Regions from separate parts of the Brevibacterium sp. LE-L genome, predicted to be linked through region 1. Evidence: predicted binding sites of a transcription regulator. Region 1 holds the regulator's gene; the other holds the start of a gene.
The links. Region 1 encodes LexA, which represses DNA repair genes until DNA is damaged. Its sites were predicted from a motif close to TCGAACANNTGTTCGA; they were not measured.
Positions count from the first base shown of each region.

Region 1 (7,191 bases):
CCGTGAAGAAGGACCTCGACCCGCTGCCGAGGGCCGCTCTGCTCAAGGGCCGACGGAACTATGTATGCAAGCACAAGCTCTCCGGCGGGTACCCCGACGAAGGCGAAGGAATGCTCTTCGACCTCGGTGCTGACGCCGAGGCGGGACGCAAACCGGCCGAACGCTCCGGCCTGGGCGAGGAGATCCAGAGGATCCGCACCTGGGAGAAGACCACAGACACCGGTGACCGTGATGACCTCATGCCCGGTGTCAGCGACCGCGCCTGGTCGCAGGTGTCCGTCAACGCCTTCGACTGCCTCGGATCGAACTGCCCCCTGTTCACCGAATGCTTCGCTGAGATCGCCCGGAACAAGGCCGCCGAGGCGGACATCGTCGTGACCAACCATGCGCTGCTGGCCATCGACGCCTTCGGCGAATCGAACGTGCTGCCCGAACACGATGTCATCATCATCGACGAGGCCCACGAGCTCAAGGACCGGGTGACCAACGCCCTGTCCGGGCAGATCAACACGAGCATGCTCTCGGCCGCGACGAGTTCGGTGCGCAAACACACCACCGTCCAGGACGGGGTCGTCTCCCTTCTCGACTCCGCTGCGGCGGCACTCGAACGCGCACAGTCCTCGGTGCCCGAAGGACTCATCCTCCATATGAGCGAAGCCCTCGGGCTGGCATTGACGCAGATCCGCGACTCCGCCCGACAGATCATCAACGACATCGGAGGCAAGACCGAAGACGCCGATGCCGGCCGGCAGATGGCCAAGGCCCGGTGTCAGGAGATCTTCGAACTCGCCGAACGCTTCTGCGATCCGGGCAAGAACGACGTCATCTGGCTCTCGCGGTCGACATTCCGGGAGAAGGAGACGACGAACCTCGTCGTCGCACCCCTGAGTGTGGCCGGGACCATGCGCTCGGGCATCTTCGAAGAGTCCACCGTCGTGGCCACCTCGGCGACTCTGTCCTTGGGCGGGAACTTCGACGCGGTCGCCGCATCCTTGGGACTCTTCGGCCCCGACGCCCCGAAATGGGACAGCCTCGACGTCGGCTCGCCCTTCGACTACGGCAGACAGGGCATCCTCTACGTCGCCTCCCACCTGCCCAAACCCGGACGCAGCGGCCTGAGCGACGAAGCGCTCACCGAACTCGAAGAGCTCGTCAGAGCCTCGAACGGCGGGGCACTGGGACTGTTCTCCTCTCGGGCGGCGGCCAATGCCGCAGCCGAACACCTGCGGGAGAAATTCGATTTTCCGATCCTGCTCCAAGGAGATGACGGCCTGCCCGCACTCGTCTCCCAATTCACCGCCGATGACCAGACCTGCCTGTTCGGCACCATGTCACTCTGGCAGGGAGTCGACGTGCCGGGCCGGACGAACCGGCTGGTCATCATCGACCGGCTGCCGTTCCCGCGCCCCGACGACCCGCTCATGCAGGCCCGCGCGCGGGATGCCGATCAGCGGGGTGTCAACGGCTTCATGGCCGTCTCCGCCACACATGCCGCGCTGCGTCTGGCACAGGGAGCGGGTCGGCTCATCCGCTCGACCAAGGACAGGGGAGTGGTGGCCGTGCTCGATTCGCGGCTGCGTTCGGCCCGGTACTCCGGCTTCCTCGTCAACTCGATGCCGCGGATGTGGCCGACGACGAACGCTCAGCTCGTGCGCACGAGCCTGGCCCGCCTCGCCGAGTCCGAAACGGAATGACTAGGCACTGCGCCTCGACGACCGATCGCTCCGCCTGAATGGCAGAACGCCTGCGACCGATCCGGTCGCAGGCGTTCTGTGTTCGAGCGTTGAGTGCCGGGGCCGCCGGCAGTGTGCTCAGAGGCGGCGGATGACAGCGACGACGAGCCCCATGATCTGGGCGTAGGTGCCGTCGATCGGCTCATAGTTCTCGTTCTGCGGCATCAGCCACTGCTCACCCGCCTTGCGCTTGAGCGTCTTCACGGTCGCCTCGCCGTCGAGCAGCGCCGCAACGATCTGGCCGTTGTCCGCGGTGTGCTGCTTGCGCACGACCACCCAGTCGTCGTGGCAGATGGCGGCTTCGATCATCGAATCGCCGACGACCTTGAGCAGGAACATCTCACCGGAGCCGACGACCTGCGTCGGCAGCGAGAAGATGTCATCGACTTCCTGTTCGGCGAGGATCGGGCCACCGGCGGCGATCCGTCCGACGACCGGCACCTGCACGGTGTTGTTGGCAAGCTCTTCGAACTTCGCCCGCTCCGCCTCTTCCTCTTCGAACGGATTGACGACCTCGATGGCGCGCGGGCGCTTCGGATCGCGGCGGACATAACCGAGACGTTCGAGCTGGGAGAGCTGGTGGGCCACGCTCGAGAGCGAAGCGAGTCCGGCGGCCTTGCCGATCTCGCGCATGCTCGGCGGGTAGCCGTTGGTCACGACAGCGCGTTCGATGGTTTCGAGCACGAGACGCTGACGTGGGGTGAGGCGGAAGTCGTCTTCGCCGGTCGAACCCTCAGGGATCTGAATCTCGTCGTCATCGCTGCGAGCGGCAGCGATCTCACTGGCAACATCTTCGTTGCGAGGCCGGCCTCTGCCTCGTTTGTTCTGAACCATTGCTCGTTTCCCTTCGTTCTATTCCCTGCCGCTGGACGCCGTGATCTCCGCTTCGAAGATACTCGTGTCAGTGCCGGCTGAGATGGTTCTGACAGATCAATCAACAACGCTGGTTCCCTCTCATTGTCGCATAGATGTTCGAGTTGGACTGGACATTTGTTCGATTGGCATGTTGAATAGAACAGACGTTCTACCGATTGCTGGTGGAATCGTACGAATGAAAGAGGTAATGCGATGTCTGCACAGAACACCGGGCTGCGCCTGACCACTCGTGGACGCCAGGCGGTTCGCCTTCTCCGGACCCTGCTCATTGCTCTCGTCGTCATCGGCGGAGCGCTCCTCCTCGCCACCCAGTCGTTCTCGGCCGCAGCGGTCGCCGAACCGGAATCCGAGAGCATCGGCATCGAAGCCGACGCGGTCGTCGTCGGTGAAGGCGAGTCGCTGTGGACCGTGGCCTCGAGCCTCGGACTTGATCGCGATACCCGCGATGTCGTGGCCGATATCGTCGACATCAACCATCTGACGACTCCGACCGTCCACCCTGGCCAGACCCTCGACGTCCCCGTCCGCTGAGGGCCGGCCGGGTGAGACCGGCAGCCGCGCAGCGTGGCAACGTGCGAGGTCGCCGGGGAGCTGCTTTCGGCCGCATCGGGCCGGAGCTCCGATGTCGGATCTCGAGGCTCGACCCGCCGCCGGAGCGGTGGGAGTCTCTCGGTAGACTGATCGCGTGGGAAACATCGAATCTTTGCCAGTGCGTGCCGACCTCGTCGGGCTCAAGCCCTACGGGGCTCCGCACCTCGACGTGCCGGTCCAGCTCAACGTCAATGAGAACGCCTATCCGCTCCCGGACGTCGTCGTCGACAGCATGCGTGCCGCCGTCAACAATCACTTCTCCGGGCTCAACCGCTACCCGGACCGGGAATTCACTGCGCTGCGCGAACACCTCGTCACCTATCTCAACGGTGTCAACGAACGCGCAGGAGACACAGTCGCACTCGAACCCGGCATGATCTGGGCAGCCAACGGTTCGAACGAAGTCCTCAGCCACATCGTCCAGGCCTTCGGCGGCCCGGGCCGCACCGTCCTCGGCTTCACCCCGTCCTACTCCATGCATCCGCTCATCACGACCGGGACCGGAGCCGAATGGAGGCACGTCGACCGCAGGGACGACTTCACCCTCGACGCTGAGACCGTCGCCGCCGAGGTCGCACGGGTCGACCCCGATATCGTCTTCCTCTGCACCCCGAACAACCCGACAGGCACCTCGATCGGCCTCGACGTCATCGACGCCGCCTACGAGAACTGTTCGGGCATCGTCATCGTCGATGAGGCCTACGCGGAATTCTCCCGCCCGGCCGCATCCTCGGCGATGACCCTGCTCGACGGCCGTCCGCGCCTCGTCGTGTCCCGCACCATGAGCAAGGCCTTCGCCTGTGCCGGGCTGCGCTTGGGCTATGCCATCGCCGCCCCCGAACTCATCGACACCCTCCGCCTTGTCCGTCTGCCCTACCACCTGTCCGAGGTCACACAGGTCCTTGCCTGCACCGCCCTCGAACACGCCGACGTGCTGCTCGGCAACGTCGACCGGCTCATCGACTCCCGCAACCGCATGTCGGAGCATCTCGCTGAAGTCGGCTTCACCGTCCACGACAGCGATTCGAACTTCGTGCTCTTCGGCAACATCTCCTCACCGGCACGACTGTGGCAGGAGCTGCTCGACCGCGGCGTGCTCATCCGCGACATCGGCATCGCCGGCCACGCCCGCGTCAACGCCGGCACCGAGGATGAGACCGACGCGTTCCTTCGCGCCATCGATGAGATCCTCGCCGAGTCCCCGGACATCCTCGCCGAACGACCGACGTCTCCGCCCAGCTCAACGGCTCCCAGCGCGGCTCCCTCCGGCTCAGCTCCGTCATCCTCCGCCCCGACGAAAGGCACACCATGAGGCAGGCCCAGAACTCACGCACCACCTCCGAGTCCACGGTGTCCGTGTCCGTCGACCTCGACGGCACCGGCACCTCGAACATCTCGACCAGCGTGCCGTTCTTCGACCATATGCTCACCGCCCTGGCGAAGCACTCGATGATCGACCTCGACGTGACTGCCACCGGCGACACCCATATCGATGTCCACCACACCGTCGAAGACACGTCGATCGTGCTCGGCCAGACTCTGCGTGAAGCCCTCGGCGACAAGATCGGCATCCGTCGCTACGGCTTCGCCGCGGTTCCACTCGACGAAGCCCTGGCCCAGTGTGTCGTCGACGTCTCCGGTCGCCCCTACTTCGTCCACGCAGGCGAACCCGACGGTCAGCAGTACCACCTCATCGGCGGTCACTTCACCGGTTCGATGACCTCCCACTCGCTCGAATCCATCGCCTTCCACGGCGGACTGACCGTCCACCTCGACCTCGTGCGCGGTCGCGATCCGCACCACATCGTCGAAGCCCAGTTCAAGGCCTTCGCCCGTGCCCTGCGCGAAGCCGTGGAAGAAGACCCCCGCAGCAATTCCGTTCCCAGCACCAAGGGAGTCCTGTGAGCACGACCGTTCTCGTGACCCCCTTCGGGGTCGCCCAGCAGCTGGCCGCAGCCTGCGTGCTGTCGAACATCCACGGCACCATCGTTCCGATCGGGGAGTTCACCGGAATCGTCCTCGCCGACACCGATGTGCAGGCCGGCAACGAGGCGGCTGCCGCGATCTCGAAGCTCGCGGGCAAACATGAGGTCCTCCTCCTCGTCCGCAGTGAAGAGCAGATCGATGCCGGACATTACCGTCACGGCAACCGCGAATCCGATGTTCCCGCCGGGCTGGCTCTGAAGAACCTGCCCGATGTGCTCGAAGGTCTCCTGCTCGAAACCGTCGCCGCCGAAGACGTCGACGGCAATATCCCGACGAGTTCGATGACGAAGCTGCAGGCCAGCGCCGCCACCATGACGCCGGGACGTGCCGCGGTGGCCCGCACCGCGCTGCTGTGGATCGTCGCCGCGGTCCTCGCCGGTCTCGTCGCTGCCTTCGGCGTCGCATTGGGCCTCGGCGGCAACACCGTCGCCTGGGTCGTCGCCGTCTTCGGTGCCATCGTCCTCGGATTCTCCCTGTGGCGGATCTGGTCGGTGCTGAGCAAGGGCGCAAAGCGATGACGACGGTCGCGGTCCTCGACTACGGCGCCGGAAACGTCCGCTCCGCTGTGCGCGCGGCCGCTGCCGCCGGCGCCGAGGTGACACTGACGGCCGACCACGACGTCATCAACGACTCCGATGGTCTCCTCGTCCCCGGCGTCGGTGCCTTCTCCGCCGTCATGACGGGACTGCAGAACGTCGGGGGAGGCGAACTCATCCGGACCCGCCATGCACAGGGCCGTCCGCTGCTGGGCATCTGCGTGGGCCTGCAGGTGTTCTTCGCCCGAGGCGAGGAACACGGCGTGCAGACCGACGGCATCGGCCTGTGGCCGGGAGCCGTCACCGGCCTCAAGGCCCCGGTCGTTCCTCACATGGGCTGGTCGCAGGTCTCCGCGCCGGAGGACTCGCAGATGTTCGCCGGCATCCGCGAGGAGCGCTTCTACTTCGTCCACTCCTATGCCGCGACCCAGCCGCCTCCCGACACCAAGGTGACCACGGCCCGACACGGCAGCGACTTCATCGCCGCCGTCGAAGACGACACCACCTGGGCGGCCCAATTCCATCCGGAGAAATCCGCCGAAGCGGGAGCGCAGCTGCTGCGCAACTGGATCGGCACGTTCTCGTAGAGCCCCGCTCAGTTCCTGACCGAGCGCACCGACTAGCATTGCCCGAAACCCCTGGCACCCTTCGCAGAAAGGTCACAATGACAGAGACCCCGAACAAGCTCGTCCTCCTTCCCGCAGTCGACGTCGCCGACGGCAAAGCCGTCCGGCTCGTCCAGGGTGAAGCCGGCACCGAAACCGACTACGGTTCACCCATCGACGCGGCTCAGGACTTCGAGAGCAGGGGAGCCGAGTGGATCCACCTCGTCGACCTCGATGCCGCCTTCGGCCGCGGTTCGAACTCGGACCTGCTCAACCAGGTCGTCAAGGCCGTGGGGATCAAGGTCGAACTCTCCGGCGGAATCCGCGACACCGAAAGCCTCGAGCGCGCACTCGACACCGGCGCCGAACGCGTGAACATCGGCACCGCGGCACTGGAGAACCCGGAGTGGACGGCTGAGATGATCTCCCGCTTCGGCGACCAGGTCGCCATCGGACTCGACGTCCGCGGCACGACGCTGGCCGCCCGCGGCTGGACGCAGGACGGCGGAGACCTCTACGAAGTTCTGGAGACCCTCGAAGCGGCCGGCTGCTCTCGCTACGTCGTCACCGATGTCCGCAAGGACGGCACCCTGCAGGGCCCCAACGTCGAACTGCTCAAGTCCCTGGCCGAGAAGACCGAGACCCCGATCGTCGCCTCCGGCGGTGTCTCCAGCCTCGACGATCTGCGTGCCCTGCGTGAGCTCGTGCCCTTCGGCGTCGACTCGGCGATCGTGGGAAAGGCACTCTACGCCGGCAAGTTCACTCTGGAAGAGGCCCTCGACGTCGCAGGACGGTGAGCCGGTGAGCACACACTCGCACGGTCCAGAGGACTCCCATCAGCCCACGGACTCGGCCGGACAGGCC
Region 1 is NZ_CP189759.1:1,758,694-1,765,884, forward strand. It holds gene ACQE2J_RS07910 (ATP-dependent DNA helicase) at 1-1,694, shown strand, start outside; gene lexA (transcriptional repressor LexA) at 1,812-2,567, opposite strand; gene ACQE2J_RS07920 (LysM peptidoglycan-binding domain-containing protein) at 2,802-3,140, shown strand; gene ACQE2J_RS07925 (histidinol-phosphate transaminase) at 3,295-4,512, shown strand; gene hisB (imidazoleglycerol-phosphate dehydratase HisB) at 4,509-5,105, shown strand; gene ACQE2J_RS07935 (hypothetical protein) at 5,102-5,704, shown strand; gene hisH (imidazole glycerol phosphate synthase subunit HisH) at 5,701-6,309, shown strand; gene priA (bifunctional 1-(5-phosphoribosyl)-5-((5-phosphoribosylamino)methylideneamino)imidazole-4-carboxamide isomerase/phosphoribosylanthranilate isomerase PriA) at 6,387-7,124, shown strand; gene ACQE2J_RS07950 (SseB family protein) at 7,129-7,191, shown strand, end outside.

Region 2 (7,191 bases), 370 kb from region 1:
AGAGCGGGCTCGCGACGAACAGCGTCGAAGCGGCTGCCACTATAGTACCGATGAACAGGGACAGCGAGATATCGACCAGCGTTCCGGCCCCGAGGAGGAACACGCCGAGGAACAGGATCGATGCGATCGGCAGCACCGAGACCATCGAGGTGTTGATCGAACGCACCGTCGTCTGATTGACACCGAGGTTGACGAGTTCGGAGAACTTCAGGTTGCGTTTGTCCCCGAACCTGGCGGTGTTCTCGCGGATCTTGTCGAAGACCACGACCGTGTCGTACAGCGAGAAGCTCAAGACGGTGAGGAAGCCGATGATCGCTTCGGGCGTGACTTCGAAGCCGGTGGCCGAGTAGATGCCCATCGTCACGATCATCACGGCGAAGAGGCCGACGATGGCCGCGATCGACATCTTCCAGGTCCGGAAGTACAGGGCCATGACGATGAGCGCGATGCCCACGAAGATCACGAGCGCCCGGATCATCTTCGAGGTCACGTCCTTGCCCCATTCGGGGCCGACGAAGGTCGAGGTGACCTCTTCGGGCTTGATGTCGTAGCCGGCGACGAGGGCGTCGCGGACTTCCTGCATCTGCGCATCCGTGAGCTGGTTCGTCTCGATCTGCACCGCGGTGTCGGATGTCGGTGTCAGCCGCGGTTCGGATCCGGGAACGACGTCGCTGACGAGGCTTTCGCCCTTACTCGCTGAAGTGTTCGTGACGTGGTCGACCTGGAACTGCGATCCGCCTTTGAAGGCGATGCCGAAGTTGAAGCCGAAGATGAGCGGCACGAGCAGAGAGAGGAGCACGAGGACCCCGGCGATGCCCAACCACAGCTTCGCCTTGCCGACGAACGGGATGGATGATTCGCCGCTGTGGAGCCGGTTGCCCCAGGCAAAGAACCGTTTCACTTGTCAGCCTCCTTGCCTTCGTCGGCCGCCGAGTCTTCGGCGGCCTCCTCTTCGGCTGCCCGACGGGCGGCCGCCTTCCGTTCGGCGATGGTTCCGCCGGCAGCGACCGCTCCGGTCTTGCGCTTCTTGCCGGCGGGCTTCTTCTCAGTCGTCCGCTCGGCCTTCGCGGCTGTCTTCGTCGTTTCGGACTCGACCGCCGCATCGCCGGCAGCCGAGTCGGCTTCCACCGCCTCGCTTCCACTGTCGAGACCGGCCTTGCGCATCCGGGCCTTCTCACGGCGCTTGGCCTCCGGGGATTTGTCCTTGTCGTCGACAGAGAGGTTGAGCGCACCGCGGTAGGCGGCGGGTTTGACTCCGAGCAGACGCGGATCCATACCGGACATCGGGTGTCCTTCACCGAAGAACTTCGTGCGTGAGAGCACCTGGAGCATCGGGTGGGTGAACAGGAAGACGATGAGCACGTCGATGATCACCGTCAGTCCCAGGGTGAACGCGAAGCCGCGCACCGAACCGACCGCGAGGATGTAGAGGATGACCGCGGCGAGCATGTTCACAGCCTTCGAGGCGTAGATCGTGCGTTTGGCACGATCCCAGCCGACTTCGACTGCCGAGAGCAGATTGCGCCCGCTGCGCAGTTCGTCTCGCACTCGTTCGAAGTAGACGATGAACGAGTCCGCCGCCATGCCGATGCCGATGATGATGCCGGCGACACCTGCCAACGACAGGCGATAGCCGTATCTCCAGGAGGCCAGCAGCAGGAGCAGGTAGGTGAGCACGCCGGCGACGACGAGGCTCGACACCGTGACCAGGCCGAGCACACGGTACTGCAGGAGCGAGTAGATGACGACGAGGATGAGTCCGACGAGACCGGTGAGCAGACCGATCTTCAGGTAGTTCGAACCCAGAGTCGGAGAGATCTGGTCTTCGCTCTGGACCTGGAAGCTCAGCGGCAGCGAACCGTTCTTCAGCTGGTCGGCCAGCGTCTGTGCCTCATCGAGGGTGAAGCTGCCGGTGATCTGCGCATTGCCGTCGGTGATCGCAACATCAGAGCTCGGCGCTGAGAGCACAAGACCGTCGAGTTCGATGGCGAACTGGTTGTACGGCTGCTGTTTTCCGGTGATGTCCGAGGTGATCTGTTTGAAGATCTCACGCCCGGTGTTGTCAAACTTAAGATTCACCGCCGGCTGATTTGTCTGTACCCCATTTGAACCCGCCTTGTAGCCCGCGTTGGCATCCGCGAGGTGGTCACCGGAGAGTTCCACCGGACCGAGGATGTACTTGGCCTGACCGTCTTCGGAGCAGGAGACCACGGGTTTGTCCGCCGGCTCCTGTTCGCCGCCGGTGCGGTTCTTCGGATCCGAGCAGTCGAGCTCCGTGTATTCCTTGATGATGTCTTCGGACTGCCATTCGCTCGCATCCTTCTCAGGATCGAACAGCGGACGCGGAGTCGAATCGGTGACCTTCTTCGACTGATTCGACTCGCCGTCCTTCGCCGAAGTGCCGGCCGAACCGGAGGGTTCGGCGGCCTTCGACTTCGCGGCCGCCTCGGTGTCCGTCGACGAGACGCTTCCTGCCTTGGCGACTTCGCCGCCGCCTTCCGGAGCTTGGTCCTCGCCCTGAGCGTCGCCCTGGCCGTCCTTGCCGGTGAGGTCCTCGATGCGCTTGCGCTCTTCGTCGCTCAGCCCATCATCGCCGTCGGACTTCTCGCCCTTGTCGCCGCTCTGCTCCTGCTCCTTCTGGATCTGCTCCTGGGAGCGCGGGTCACCGACCAGCGCCACCCGGCGGAACACGAGCTGAGCCGACGACCGCACGAGGTTGCGTGTCTCTTCATCGGGGTTGCCCGGCAGGTTGACGATGATGTTGCGGTCGCCCTGCGTCGTGATCTCGGCTTCGGAGACCCCGGTCGAGTCCACGCGCTGGCGGATGATCGCCACGGCCTGGTCGAGCTGCTCCTTGCTGATGTCCGTGCCCTTGGACACCTGCGGTTCCAGAATGATCGACGTTCCGCCCTCGAGGTCGAGGGCGAGTTTCGGAGACGTCGTGGCGTTCGACCAGATGACACCGGCGGCGATGATGCCGGCAAGCACCAAGGTGATGATCGTCAGCCACAGGAAGCGCAAACCAGGACGTGGCTTTTCTTCGATATCGGACACGTTTCAGCTTTCGATTGGGAGCAGAGTGCGAGGACGAGTCAGTTGTTCTTGTCGGAGTCCGAATCGGAGGACTCGGCATCCGCCTCGGCGGCGTCTTCGGCCTCAGCCGAGTCCCCGGCATCGGAGTCGGAGGCCGCGGCCTCATCGTCCTCGGCGGCGACGGCATCGTCGTCAGGGGCATCCTGTTCGGCGCGCTTGCGTGCGTTCATGGCGTCGAGTTCGGCATCGGTGATCGCCGGCTTCTCGTCCTGGTCGTCGACATCGACGTCCGTCTCAGCAGCGTCGGCGACGGGAGCGTCGACGGGGGCTGCGGCGGCAGCCTCGGGGTTCTCGATCTGGCCGATGGCCTGGCGGTGGACGCGCAGAACGGTGCCGGGACCCGATTCGATGGTCACCTGGTTGCTCTCCTCGTCGATCGACAGCACGGTGCCGAAGACGCCGAAGGTCGTCATCACGGTCGCTCCGGGCACCAGACCCGTCTTGATCTGCTCCGCACGCGCCTTCTGCTTACGTCGAGAATTGAATAGGAAAAAGATCAGCAGCGCGGCAAGCGCAAGAGGGATCAACAAATCCACAGATATCAGCCTTTCATATGAATGAACCAGTGAACCAGCTTAGTTCGTCCTCACTGTCCAAGGCGAACTCATTTGCGGGGTTCAGTACTCATAGTTTGCTGGGATCTGCATTTCCAGATGCTTCCAGGCTGCCGAGGTGGCCACACGTCCGCGTGGAGTGCGGCTGATGAGCCCTTCGCGCACGAGGTACGGCTCGGACACCGTTTCGACGGTATCGGCTTCCTCTCCGACGGAGACGGCCAGTGTTCCCAGACCCACCGGCCCCCCGCCGAAGCGTTTGCACAGCACGTGGAGGACAGATCGATCGAGGCGGTCGAGCCCGAGCGTATCGACTTCGTAGACACGCAGCGCATTCACCGCGGCCTCCTCGTCGATGACGCCGCTGCCGCGCACCTGCGCCCAGTCGCGGACGCGACGCAGCAGCCGATTCGCAACGCGCGGGGTCCCACGGGAGCGGGTGGAGATCTCCTTCAGCCCGGCGAGATCCGCCTCGATGCCGAGCATCCGGGCCGAACGCTGCAGCACGGTGAGCAGATCGACGCTGGAGTAGAAGTCGAGGAGTGCGGTGAAACCGAAACGGTCACGCAGCGGCGCCGGCAGCAGTCCGGAGCGGGTCGTGGCTCCGACGAGAGTGAACTGCGGGAGGTCGAGCGGGATGGCAGTGGCTCCGGGTCCCTTGCCCACGATGACGTCGACGCGGAAGTCCTCCATCGCCACATAGAGCATCTCTTCGGCAGCGCGCGCCATCCGGTGGATCTCGTCGATGAAGAGCACTTCGCCCTCTTCGAGTGAGGACAGGATGGCCGCGAGGTCCCCGGCGTGCTGGACGGCCGGACCGGAGGTCACACGCAGGCTCGCGTTCATCTCGTGGGCGATGATCATCGCCAGTGTGGTCTTGCCGAGCCCGGGTGGGCCGGAGAGCAGCACATGGTCGGGGGCCTTCTGCCGGGCCTTCGCCGCGTCGAGGACGAGTGAGAGCTGTTCGCGCACCTGGGGCTGACCGATGAAGTCGGCCAGGCCCTTCGGGCGCAGTGCCGCCTCGGCGTCGCGTTCGGCCGTCTCGGCCTGCCCGGAGACGAGACGGTCGCGTTCGGCGCCGGTCATCGACTGATCGCCGAATTCCATCTCATAGGAGTCGACACCATCGCCGCCTGTTCCGGGTTCGAACGATCCGGTCATTTCTTCGCACCCAGCACCTTGAGCGCGGCCTTGAGGATGACGGAGGTCCCGGCCTCAGCACCGGTCTCCTCGACGACGTCGGCGACGACCTGCTCGGCCTGTGCTTCCTTCCACCCGAGTCCCACGAGGGCGTCGACGACCTGCTGGTTGCCGCCGCCGAAGGACAGGGTCGGTCCCGGGCTCGAGGCGGTGAGCTTCGGCAGCTTGTTCTCGAGTTCGAGGATGATCCGCGATGCGCCCTTCTTCCCGATGCCGGGAACCCGGGTGAGCGCGTTCGCATCCTGATTCGCGATCGCGGCGGCGAGCTCGTCGGGGCCCATAACGGACAGGATCGCCATGGCCAGGCGGGGGCCGATGCCGGAGATGGAGAGGAGGACGTCAAAGGTGTGGTTCTCGTCTTCGGTGGCGAAACCGTAGAGCGTCATCGAGTCTTCGCGCACCACGAGGCTGGTGACCAGTTCGATCTCCGCACCGTGTCGGGTGCTCGCCAGGGTGTCGGGGGTGACGTGGACCTTGCGGCCGACCCCGTAGGTGAGCACGACGAGGTGGTCAGCTGCGATCCGATGCACCGTACCGCTGAGGAAACTGATCACGGACTGCCTTTCAGGTGGGAACACGTGTACGAATCCAGGTTAGCAGTAACGCTGCTGACCGTTCGTCCCGGCACGCCAGAGACCCCGCGATGCCGCTGGTTCCGGCGACTATTTGGCCTTGCGCATGGCGTCTGCCCACTGCTGCTGGGCCTTCGTCAGCCCAGAGCCCTCCCGACCGCCGGCCTTGCGTTCGGTGAGGTCCTTGTTCTTGCCCGGAGTCGATTGCGCCGACAGCGCCCCGCGCCAGGAATGGCAGATGGCGATCGCCAGTGCATCCGCGGCGTCGGCGGGCTTCGGCGGGGAGTCGAGCCCGAGGATCCGCGTCACCATGGTGGTGACCTGCTTCTTATCGGCGCGACCGGATCCCGTGGTCGCGGCTTTGACTTCCGAGGGCGTGTGCATGGCCACGGGCAGGCCACGGCGGGCGGCCAGTCCCATCGTCAGCCCGGACACCTGCGCTGTGCCCATGATCGTCGAGACGTCGTTGCGGGCGAAGACCCGTTCGATGGCGACGACGTCCGGTCGGTAGGTGTCCAACCATTGGTCGAACGCCTCGGCGATGGATCCGAGGCGCAGGTCGACGGAGTCCGCGGACGGGGTCCGCAGCACGTCGACGGCGACCATCTTCACCTTCCGTGCGGGCAGGGTGTCGATGACACCGAGCCCGCAGCGGGTGAGTCCGGGATCAACGCCGAGGATGCGCATCAGGCGTCGAGTTCGGCGAGGACCTCATCGCTGACATCGGCGTTCGAGTACACGTTCTGCACGTCGTCGCAGTCTTCGAGCGCATCGATGAGGGTGAAGACCTTCTGCGCGGTCTCGGCATCGAGACTGACTTCGAGCCCAGGCACGAAGGAGGCCTCGGCCGAGTCGTAGTCGATGCCGGCGTCGACGAGTGCCGTCCGCACAGCCACGAGGTCGGTGGCCTCGCAGATGATCTCGAACTTCTCGCCTTCGTCCTTGACCTCTTCGGCACCGGCGTCCATGGTCGCCAGGAGGATCGATTCTTCGTCGGTCTCCGCGGCGTTGACGATGATGACGCCCTTGCGGTTGAAGTTGTACGTCACCGAGCCCGGGTCGGCCATCGAACCGCCGTTGCGGGTCACGGCCACGCGGACCTCGGAGGTGGCACGGTTGCGGTTGTCGGTGAGGCATTCGATAAGGAGGGCGACTCCGCCATCGGCGTAGCCTTCGTACATGATCGTCTCGTAGTTGACGCCCGAGCCGTCGAGGCCGCCTCCGCGCTTGACCGCGCGGGTGATGTTGTCTGCGGGGACCGAGTTCTTCTTCGCTTTCTGGATGGCGTCGAAGAGCGTCGGGTTGCCGTCGGGGTCAGGTCCACCGTTGCGAGCCGCAACCTCGATGTTCTTGATCAGCTTGGCGAAGAGTTTGCCGCGCTTGGCATCGATGGCCGCTTTCTTGTGCTTAGTCGTTGCCCATTTGGAATGACCTGCCACTGGTGTTCCTTCCTGTAGTTACAGCCTCTCAAGTCTATACGCTCCTCGAGGCTCTCCGCTCTGCCCGGGCCCGTCCCCGCCGCTTCAACGGTGCGGGTGGCCCCGCATCAGTCGATGACCAACGGCACCTCGGGCACGGATCCGGTCGTCGCCAGATCGATGAGGCTGAGCAGATTCTTCGGATAGATCGTTTCGGTCGTCGCCATGAGTTCGTCACGGGTCCACCACCGGAATTCCAGCAGGCTGCGCTTCTCGATGTCCGTCCACACCGCATCTTCGAGCTCGATGTCCTCTGCCGTCCGGAACGCGAAGTAGGTCTCGAGCTGACGCAGT
Region 2 is NZ_CP189759.1:2,129,042-2,136,232, reverse strand. It holds gene secF (protein translocase subunit SecF) at 1-901, opposite strand, end outside; gene secD (protein translocase subunit SecD) at 898-3,054, opposite strand; gene ACQE2J_RS09495 (preprotein translocase subunit YajC) at 3,093-3,629, opposite strand; gene ruvB (Holliday junction branch migration DNA helicase RuvB) at 3,711-4,754, opposite strand; gene ruvA (Holliday junction branch migration protein RuvA) at 4,805-5,401, opposite strand; gene ruvC (crossover junction endodeoxyribonuclease RuvC) at 5,510-6,106, opposite strand; gene ACQE2J_RS09475 (YebC/PmpR family DNA-binding transcriptional regulator) at 6,106-6,858, opposite strand; gene ACQE2J_RS09470 (NUDIX hydrolase) at 6,966-7,191, opposite strand, start outside.
Region 2: a site for LexA is predicted at 5,418-5,433, ahead of ruvA (Holliday junction branch migration protein RuvA). Genes of this name have one in related genera too.